Vreelandella piezotolerans: one gene and its partners. The protein of the gene in region 3 binds, or shares a complex with, the protein of the main gene of each other region. Links are inferred from orthologs where the notes say so. Each region holds a gene or a part of one and is shown on either strand. Other genes may lie near its edges.

Region 1 (3,101 bases), 1.9 Mb from region 3 along the record:
GCCTGAGACTGCAAATATGCGTGGTCTCACCCATTCATTTTTAGGCATATTGCTTACTGGAGAGACAGATGGCATTAACCGCTGAGAAAAAGGCCGAGATCGTCAACGAATACGGCCGCGGCGATAACGATACCGGTTCCCCTGAAGTTCAGGTTGCACTGCTGAGCGCCAACATCAACGGCCTGCAGGATCACTTCAAGACCAACAAGCAGGATCACCACTCTCGTCGTGGTCTGATCCGCATGGTAAACCAGCGTCGTAAGCTGCTGGACTACCTGAAGCGTAAAGATTTCGAACGCTATCAGTCTCTGATTCAGCGTCTGGGTCTGCGCCGCTAAGTTTTTAACGGCCATGATTCGAAACGGGCAGCTCCTTGTGAGCTGCCCGTTTTTTTGTTTCTGGTAGCCGTACGGCGCCTCAACGCCTAGAATGGTGGCGAGTCAAACGACCCAAGCGAAAAGACAAGTAGCTATTAATGTTAAAGGAAGTAGCCGTGAATCCGGTCAAAAAAACGTTCCAATACGGTCGCAGCACCGTCACCCTCGAAACTGGGCGTATCGCTCGCCAAGCCACTGGTGCCGTGATGGTCACCATGGACGACACCGTCGTCCTGTGTACGGTGGTGGCGAAGAAAGACGTCAACCCAGGCCAGCCCTTCTTTCCGCTCTCGGTACACTACCAAGAGAAAACCTACGCCGTGGGTAAAATCCCCGGTGGCTTCTTCAAGCGTGAAGGCCGCCCGACGGAGAAAGAGACCCTCACGTCGCGTTTGATCGACCGCCCGATTCGCCCGCTGTTTCCGAAAGGCTTCATGAACGAAGTGCAGGTGATCTGTACCGTTCTATCCACCGACCGTAATCACGATCCGGACATCGCGGCCATGCTCGGCACCTCGGCGGCGCTGAGCATCTCAGGCGTTCCGTTCAATGGCCCGATTGGTGCCGCCCGTGTTGGCTTCAACGAAGAGCAAGGCTACTTCCTGAATCCCACCGTCGAAGAGCTGACCACCTCCGAGCTGGACATGGTGGTGGCCGGTACCGAAAACGCCGTGCTGATGGTGGAGTCCGAAGCGCAAGAACTGCTCGAAGACGAAATGCTGGGTGCCGTACTGTTTGGCCACCAGGAGATGCAGGTCGCGATCGACGCCATTAAAGAATTGACTGCCGAGGCCGGTAAGCCGCGCTGGGAGTGGCAGGCGCCGGCAGAAAACGTTGCCTTGAAAACGGCCATGGCCGACGCCTTTGAAGCCAAAGTGGGTGAGGCGTACCGCATCACCGATAAAATGCAGCGCCAAGATGCACTCGCAGCGCTGAAAGACGCGGCCGTCGAACAGTTAGCGGCCGCGGAAGGCGAAGAGGAAGCGGAAGGCAAGTTCAGCAAGGATGACGTGAAAGGCGCGTTCGCAGCGCTTGAGAAGCGTGTGGTGCGCTCCCGCGTGGTCAAGGGCGAGCCGCGCATCGATGGCCGCGACAACGTTACCGTACGTCCGCTGAACATCGACGTCGGCGTGCTGCCGAAAACTCACGGCTCGGCCATCTTCACCCGTGGTGAGACCCAGGCCATTGCGGTCGCAACACTCGGCACGCTGCGTGATTCGCAGCTCATCGAGTCGCTGGAAGGCGAGCGTAAAGACCGCTTCATGCTGCACTACAACTTCCCTCCCTACTCGGTGGGTGAAGCTGGCTTCATGGGTGGCCCAAAGCGCCGTGAAATCGGCCACGGCCGTTTGGCGCGTCGCGGTGTCCAAGCGATGCTGCCGTCTGAAGAAGAGTTCCCCTACACCATCCGTGTGGTGTCGGAAATCACCGAATCCAATGGCTCTAGCTCCATGGCGTCCGTGTGCGGCTCCTCGCTGGCGTTGATGGATGCGGGCGTTCCGTTGAAAGCCCCGGTGGCGGGTATTGCCATGGGCCTCGTCAAAGACGAAGACGGCTACGCGGTGCTGACCGATATCCTGGGTGACGAAGACCACCTGGGTGACATGGACTTCAAAGTGGCCGGTTCTGAAGAGGGCGTCACTGCCCTGCAGATGGACATCAAGATCGAGGGCATCAACGAAGAGATCATGGAGACTGCGCTGCAACAGGCCCACGATGCGCGCATCGGTATCCTGGCGCAGATGAACGCCGTGATCAGCCAGAGCCGTAACGAGGTGTCGGAAAACGCCCCCTCCATGGCGACGATCAAAATCGATCCGGACAAGATTCGCGACGTCATCGGCAAGGGCGGCGCCACCATTCGCAAGATTTGCGAAGACACCGGCGCATCGATCGATCTTGATGACGATGGCACCGTTCGCATCTACGCCGAAGACAAAGCCGCTGCCAAGAAAGCGATCGATACCGTACTGGCGATCACCGCCGAAGCGGAAATCGGCAAGCTGTACAAAGGCAAGGTCGTACGTATCGCCGACTTTGGTGCGTTCGTGAACATCATGCCGGGAACCGATGGCCTGGTGCACATCTCGCAAATCGTCCAGGAGCGCGTCAATAACGTGCGCGACTTCCTGAACGAAGGCGACGATGTCATCGTGAAGGTGTTGGATATCGACAACCGCAACCGCGTGAAGCTCTCGATCAAAGAGATCACCGAAGAAGAGAAAGCAGCGTTTGAAGCTGCCGAGGCGGACGTCGCTAGCTAACGAGCGCTCAGCGTAGGATTTACCGCCCCCGCAGCCCTTGGCTGTGGGGGCGGTGTCGTTTTGATAGGTCAGGAATGTGAGGACATAGCATGGAGCAGCAGGAATCGCCGCGTTGGTGGGCGGTGGTGGCCGTGATGATCGGCATTTTTTTGTTGGTGACCGCAGAGCAACTACCTATCGGTTTGCTCTCTCAGGTGGCAGAGTCGATGGGCGTGACCCCAGGTATGGCAGGGTTGATGGTGACGGTGCCCGGCGTCGTGGCGGCGTTTTCAGCGCCGCTGCTGCCGGTGGCGGTAGGGCGTCTCGATCGCCGTATCATGCTGACGCTGATGATGGCAGTGATGGTGCTGGGCAGCGTGCTCTCCGCCATGGCCAGCAACTTTGCCCTACTGTTGGCGGCGCGAGTGTTGGTGGGTATCAGTATCGGCGGTTTTTGGGCCATTGCGGGCAGTATTGCGCC
Region 2 (2,886 bases), 1.5 Mb from region 3 along the record:
ACCACTAGAATGTCGCCCATACTTTTTTACCTTATAAAAAATCGCTGATTTATAACCATTCACGATTGACCACGACCGGGAGGCTTCTCGGTCTCGCAAGAGGGATAGCAAGATGACGTTTGTCGTTACCGAGAACTGCATCCAATGCAAATACACCGACTGTGTGGAAGTTTGCCCGGTCGACTGCTTCTACGAAGGCCCCAACTTCCTGGTCATTCACCCAGACGAGTGCATTGACTGCGCGCTGTGTGAGCCAGAGTGTCCTGCTGAGGCGATATTCTCTGAGGATGAGCTGCCCGATGGCCAGGAGCCTTTCATCGAGATCAACGCGGAGCTGGCCGAAGTATGGCCCAATATTGCCGAGAAGAAAGACCCTCTGCCCGATGCAGAAGAGTGGGATGGCAAAACGGGTAAGCTGGAAAAACTCGAGCGTTGAGCGCAGAGTGTTAGCACATCGCAAAAAACCAGCGTTTACGCTGGTTTTTTTGTGGTCGGATGGAAGACGTTCATGATTGCGTAAATGGCCTGCACAAAAAAAGGCGGCCCGTAGGCCGCCCGCTCCAAGCACTTCCTCTGACCACTCCCTGTGTCAACCTCCTTAGGTGACGTCCTTGCCAGGGCTCACATCACTGTGTCACCCGGCGCACCTACTTACATCCCGTTGCATCCTGCCTGAAGCATCCTTGCCTCCCCTTGTCCTGTGTGCATTGTGGCAGAACAGGCTAACTTCACAAGCCAGCAGAAAATACAAAGAGCGAGCCTCCCCGGCTCGCCCTTCAGACAAAAAATCTTAAATATCAACGAATTAAATTAAGATTAGTGAAAAAATTCGCTTTTTCCTACACGGTTCCGAGCGAATGTCGTCGGCATTTGTAAGAGATCTCTTACAAATTTTTGAGAGATCTCTTACACGCGAACGCTATATTTTTGACCTATTGGCCTTTGATGGCTTTCAAACCGGGGTAGCTCACATCACCCAGCTCGGCTTCGATCACCAGCAGGCGGTTGTACTTCGCGACACGGTCAGAGCGACACAGCGACCCGGTCTTGATTTGTCCCGCACAGGTGCCTACGGCCAGATCGGCAATGGTGGTGTCTTCGGTTTCACCACTACGGTGGGAGATGACCGCCGTAAAGCCCGCATCTTGGGCCATTTTGATCGCGTCGAGAGTTTCGGAGAGCGAGCCAATCTGGTTGAACTTGATCAGAATCGAGTTACCGATCTGCTCGTCAATGCCACGCTTAAGGATGTTGGTATTGGTGACGAACAGGTCGTCCCCCACCAGCTGCACCTTGTCGCCCAGCTTGTCGGTCAAGGCTTTCCAACCGGCCCAGTCGGACTCGTCCATGCCGTCTTCGATAGACACGATGGGGTAGTCGGCACACAGGCCCGCCAGGTAGTCCGCAAAACCTTCGGCGTCGTAGCGCTTGCCTTCGCCAGAGAGGTCGTACTGGCCGTCTTTATAGAATTCGGAGGAAGCACAGTCCAAGGCCAAGGTGACATCGCTCCCCAACGTGTAACCCGCATCGGCAACGGCTTGCTTGATGACCGCCAGCGCGTCGGCGTTGGATGCAAGGTTTGGCGCAAAACCGCCTTCATCACCCACCGAGGTAGACAGCCCTTTGGCAGAGAGCACTTTCTTGAGGGCGTGGAAGATCTCTGCGCCCATACGCAGACCTTCACGGAAGTTCGTAGCGCCAACCGGCTGCACCATGAACTCCTGAATATCCACGTTGTTGTCCGCGTGCTCGCCGCCGTTCAGAATGTTCATCATCGGGACCGGCATGCTGTACTGGCCGGGCTGGCCGTAAAGCTCGGCGATATGGGCATACAGTGGCACGCCTTTAGCATTGGCCGCCGCCTTGGCTGCCGCGAGCGACACCGCCAGAATCGCATTGGCTCCCAGAGTCGCCTTGTTATCCGTGCCATCCAACTCCAGCATGGCATTGTCCAAACCGCGCTGGTCCCGCGCATCCATTCCCAACAACGCATCACGAATCTTGCCATTCACGGCCTCGACGGCTTTTAAAACGCCTTTACCGAGGTAGCGCGCCTTGTCGCCATCACGCAGTTCGAGTGCTTCGCGGGAGCCCGTGGAGGCACCGCTGGGGGCACAGGCAACGCCGACGGCACCGCTTTCCAAACGTACGGTGGCTTGAACGGTCGGGTTACCGCGCGAATCGAGCACTTCCAGCGCACTGATTTCAACAATTTTGGTCATGACAGTGTCCTTTGGTTGTCGGTCTAATCGATGAGAGGTCCAATGTATACCACGGATATCCGCCGCGATTAACGGATGGTCAAGGGGTCGAAGCCTTTGACCAGTGCGTCCAGCTGTGACAGTTGGGTCAGAAACGGCTCGAGCTGGTCCAGTGGCAGTGCGCAGGGGCCATCGCACTTGGCGTTATCGGGGTCTGGATGAGCTTCCAAAAACAGCCCGGCCAAGCCCACTGCCACACCCGCGCGAGCAAGCTCGGCAACCTGGGCACGGCGGCCATCGGCGCTGTCCGCCCGGCCACCTGGACGCTGCAGAGCATGGGTGACATCGAAGAACACCGGATAACCGGTCTGCTTCATGTCGCCAAAGCCCAGCATGTCCACGACGAGGTTGTTGTAGCCAAAACTGGTGCCGCGTTCACATAGCATCAGGCGGTCGTTGCCCGCTTCCTGAAACTTGGTGAGGATATGGCGCATTTCGTGCGGGGCCAAAAACTGCGGCTTTTTGATGTTGATCGCCGCACCGGTTTTCGCCATTGCTACGACGAGATCGGTTTGGCGCGCCAAAAAGGCCGGCAGTTGGATGATGTCGGCGACTTCCGCCGCAGGCGCTGCCTGCCACGGCTCGTGCACGTCGGTGATGATGGGCACGTCATGGCGGGCCTTGA
Region 3 (4,101 bases):
GCCAATGCGGGTAGCTTCTTCAAGAACCCGGTGGTGGACGAGTCTCAAGCGCAACGCCTTCTACAGACATATCCGCAGATGCCGCACTTTCCTCAAGCTCAACACCAAACCAAGCTGGCGGCAGGATGGCTGATCGATCAGTGTGGCTTGAAGGGCTATCGTGACGGCGCTTTCGGCGTGCATGAGCGTCAAGCCCTGGTACTCGTGCACTTCGGGGGAGGCGACCGTCCTGGGCTGCTGCGTTTTGCTGAAAGCGTGGCAAACGCTGTATACGATCGGTTTGCCGTCACGCTGGAGCCCGAGCCTCGCGTGGTTTAAGCAAAACATCGAGTAGCTATAAAAAACCCCGCCGAGGCGGGGTTTTTTGTGCTTGGCCGTTACTCTTGCGAGTTCTGACCTTGAGCGTTCTGCTGCTTGCGCAGCTCACGCGGATCGTTATGGGCACGACGGCGACGACGGCGGGGTTTAGGCGCTTCTTCGTCGGTGGCAATGCTAGCTGGCGCTGGCGCAGACACCTCGTCGGTCGAGGCAGTGGCCGCGGGTTTCTGCTCGGACGCGTTGGCAGTCGCTGATGTCGCTTCGTCGGCGACGGCATCGCTGGGCGTCTTCTCGGCAGTTCGTTCGCTTGCCGGCGTGGCCGCCTCGGAGGTCGATGCGTCGTCTTCAGGCTTCGCAGAGGGCGCTGTGTCAACGTTGTCCTGCTCCGCTTCTGCCGTGGGCTGGGCATCGACGTCTGCTACTGGCGCTACCGATACGTCGGTCTTCGCCGCTTGGGCGTGTGCTTTGTCAGGCGCAGCGCTGCTTGCCTCGGTCTCTGCCGGAGTGGCCGCGGGCGCTTGAGGCGCGTTCGTGGCCTGCGGCGCCTTTGCGTGATCAGTTGGCTGAGCCTGAGCATCGCTCGCATCGTCAACGCTTGCATCCGGCACTTCGGCTTTGGGCACCTCAACTGCTGACGACTCTACGTGGGGTTCTTGCTGCACGTCCGCGGTGCGTGCGCGTTCTGTAGTAGCGTCGTCAGGCTCCGCGTGGCTAGCTGCTTCCGTGGAGGCGGGCTCGGGCTGCGGTCTGCTCGGTGCCGCTGCTTCTTGAGCGGTGGCTTCCGGCTTGGATTGACGACGCTGGCGCGTCGGTTTGCGAACTTTGTCGGCACTGTTGACTGCGCGCTCTGTGGGAGTGCTCTCTTTGGTGCTCTCTCCAGTGCTTCCGCCAGTACCTTCGCCAGCGCTCACTTCGGACGTCTGGTCGGCCTGATCGCTTCGTAGGGTCGCGGCATCAGTCGGTGCCTCGGTGGCCGTTGCCTGAGAGGCTTCGGCTGTCTGTGTGGAGGCCTCAACCGTGGGTGTCACGTCAGCAGGCGCTGTGTCGGCCATGCCATCAGTGGCTTGGGGAGCCTTTGCGGCTTCGGCTTGCAGCTTCAACTGCTCGGCTTCCGCCTGCGGATTGAGTGCCTGTTTACGCGAGCGGTTACGCGGGTTGTTGCGGGTGCGCTTTGGCTTGCCGTCATCCTGCTGTCCGTCGTCGGCTTGCGCCGCAGGTGCGCGCTCCTCTTGCTTATCCTGCTTGGGTTTGCCGTCCCGTGGCTTGTCGCGACGAGGCTCCTGAGGTTTGCCAGACTCTTCTTTGGACGTCTCTTTCTGGGCCTCTTTAGGACTCTGCTGACGCGGGTTTTTCGCGTTCTCTTGGCCTTTGCTATCGTCCTGTTGGGGGTGGCGGCGGCGGTTACGCGTACGGCTTGGGCCGCTGCGCTTGTCGCTAACGTCCTCGCTACGTGGCCCGGTGTTGCCTGCTGAGTTGCTGCGCTGATCGTTCTTGGCGTTATCGCTGCGCTGTTCCTGCTTGGGCGTGCTGTCGCTACGCTCCTGGGCCGGTTTGCTGCGGCGCTCGTTGCGTGACGGGCGGCTTGGCTGCTCGGACTGCTTGCGTGGCGCTTCTGCCTCTTTAGCCGTCTGCTGAGCGCTGTCGTCTCCGCCCAATAGCTTGGCGAAGCCGCGAATGAAGCGGCCGAGTACGCTGGGCTGCTCGGCGGTCGGCGCTGGAGCGGCGGCTACCTTGGCAGGCGCTTCTTCGGTTTGTAGCGATGCAGGCGCCGGGGCGTTATGTACGACGCTCTTCACGGCAGCTTCGGCACGCTGCGCAGGGGGCGCAAAGCTTGGGTCTGGCTCTTTGCCGACGTCGGTGTCGGTCGACAGCTCGAAACTGGAGAGCGAGTGGCTATCATCTTCGTCTAAATGATCATCCCGCAGGCGCTGGACATCATAATGCGGCGTGTCCATGTCAGGGCTGGGAAGCAGGACCACGCGAACCCCTTGGCGTGACTCTATGTCTGCCAGCACGCTGCGCTTTTCGTTCAGCAAGTAGGTGGCCACGGACACTGGCAAGATGGCGCGTATTTGGGCGCTGCGCTCTTTCATGGCTTCTTCTTCGATTAGACGCATGATCGAGAGTGATAGTGAGCGTACGTCCCGAATGGTGCCCTGGCCGTTGCAGCGCGGGCACACCACGCCGCTGGTTTCGCCGAGAGAAGGGCGCAGGCGCTGGCGCGACATTTCCATCAGACCAAAGCGAGAAATGCGACCGATTTGAACCCGCGCGCGATCCAGCTTCAAGGCATCGCGCATGCGGTTTTCGACTTCACGCTGGTTGCGCGCGGGCCCCATGTCGATAAAGTCGATGACGACCAAGCCACCAATATCCCGCAGGCGCAGCTGTCGGGCGATCTCGTCGGCGGCTTCCGAGTTGGTTTGCAGTGCCGTTTCCTCGATATCGCTACCCCGCGTGGCACGGGCGGAGTTGATGTCGATTGAGACCAGCGCTTCGGTGTGGTCGATCACGATCGAGCCGCCTGATGGCAGCTTCACTTCCCGCTGATAGGCGGTTTCGATTTGCGACTCGATCTGGAAACGGGAGAAGAGCGGAACTTCGTCCGCGTAGAGCTTGATCTTCTGTTGGTACGAGGGCATGACCTGGCGAATGAACGCCAGCGCCTCGGCGTGAATCTCGGGGCTATCGATCAATACCTCGCCGATATCCTGGCGCAGGTAGTCGCGCATGGCGCGAATGATGACGTTGGATTCACGGTAAATCAGAAACGGTGCCGAGCGTTTGCCTGCTTCCGTCGTGATGGACTCCCACACCTGAACGAGGTAATCCAAGTCCCACTGTAGCTCCTCGGAGCTACGTCCGATGCCGGCCGTACGAACGATCAGTCCCATTTTATCAGGAACGGTGAGCTGACCCATTGCATCTTTGAGCTGGCTGCGGTCATCGCCCTCGATACGGCGTGAAATCCCTCCTGCGCGTGGGTTGTTGGGCATCAACACCAAAAAGCGACCCGCGAGACTGATAAAAGTGGTCAGCGCTGCGCCTTTGTTGCCGCGTTCCTCTTTATCGACCTGAACGATGACTTCCTGGCCCTCTTTTAGCACCTCTTTGATGCTAGGGCGACCAGAGACGTCTTTGATGAAGTATTCGCGCGAGATCTCTTTCAGAGGAAGGAAACCGTGGCGCTCGGCACCAAAGTCCACGAACGCGGCTTCGAGAGAGGGTTCTACTCGGGTGATCTTACCCCGATAAATATTGGCTTTTTTCTGTTCCCGAGCGCCGGATTCGATATCCAAATCGTAAAGGCGCTGTCCATCTACCAGTGCGACCCGCAGCTCTTCAGGCTGGGTCGCGTTAATTAGCATCCGTTTCATGTTGTCTCACGTAGCATGGCGTGCCGACATACTTTTGAAAGCGTGCGTCGGCGAATCGCTGGGTGCTGCGTGCTTGTGCTCGGCGCATGGTTATGCTGACGCATTAAGCCGGGAAGGCAGTCGTGCCGACCCGGCCGAAAGGGCGTTGAGTACGTGGCGGCGGCAGAACATGTTTCGGTGGCTGTCACGTCCATCCGGCTCTGCTGACACCGCCTACACCTGGCATTCATCGATTCGCCAACGCCGGTATCGGCACAGCGTTGATCTTAGCGCCCTAGCGTTGCAACGACTTGTGACGAAAAGAGGCTGCAAGGCTGAGGCGTAACGTTTAATTAGTGACGGGCCCGCCGTTTCTGGCCGAGCCTGACGTTCTCTCTCGTCCGACGGGTGTCAAACGACAGAGTTA

Evidence for each region.
Region 1: the proteins of rne (region 3) and pnp are in contact, whole or in part, in a cryo-EM structure (PDB 9QH0), measured with the Escherichia coli proteins. The link is inferred for Vreelandella piezotolerans from one-to-one orthologs.
Region 2: the proteins of rne (region 3) and eno are in contact, whole or in part, in a solved structure (PDB 2FYM), measured with the Escherichia coli proteins. The link is inferred for Vreelandella piezotolerans from one-to-one orthologs.

Annotation. Positions count from the first base shown.
Region 1 is NZ_CP048602.1:375,748-378,848, forward strand. The notes cover bases 148-3,058. They hold pnp (polyribonucleotide nucleotidyltransferase), read left to right. Parts: upstream 148-475; coding sequence 476-2,641; downstream 2,642-3,058. Other genes in these bases: rpsO (30S ribosomal protein S15), read left to right, coding at 148-338; GYM47_RS01790 (MFS transporter), read left to right, coding at 2,731-3,058. Outside these bases: more of rpsO, read left to right, coding at 69-147; more of GYM47_RS01790, read left to right, coding at 3,059-3,101. UniProt on the Escherichia coli protein: Involved in mRNA degradation. Catalyzes the phosphorolysis of single-stranded polyribonucleotides processively in the 3'- to 5'-direction. Also involved, along with RNase II, in tRNA processing.
Region 2 is NZ_CP048602.1:789,086-791,971, reverse strand. The notes cover bases 78-2,886. They hold eno (phosphopyruvate hydratase), read right to left. Parts: upstream 2,223-2,886; coding sequence 933-2,222; downstream 78-932. Other genes in these bases: kdsA (3-deoxy-8-phosphooctulonate synthase), read right to left, coding at 2,291-2,886; fdxA (ferredoxin FdxA), read left to right, coding at 113-436. UniProt on the Escherichia coli protein: Catalyzes the reversible conversion of 2-phosphoglycerate (2-PG) into phosphoenolpyruvate (PEP). It is essential for the degradation of carbohydrates via glycolysis.
Region 3 is NZ_CP048602.1:2,272,906-2,277,006, reverse strand. Bases 178-4,088 are described here. They hold rne (ribonuclease E), read right to left. Parts: upstream 3,696-4,088; coding sequence 378-3,695; downstream 178-377. Other genes in these bases: murB (UDP-N-acetylmuramate dehydrogenase), read left to right, coding at 178-318. In the rest of the region: more of murB, read left to right, coding at 1-177. UniProt on the Escherichia coli protein: Endoribonuclease that plays a central role in RNA processing and decay. Required for the maturation of 5S and 16S rRNAs and the majority of tRNAs. Also involved in the degradation of most mRNAs.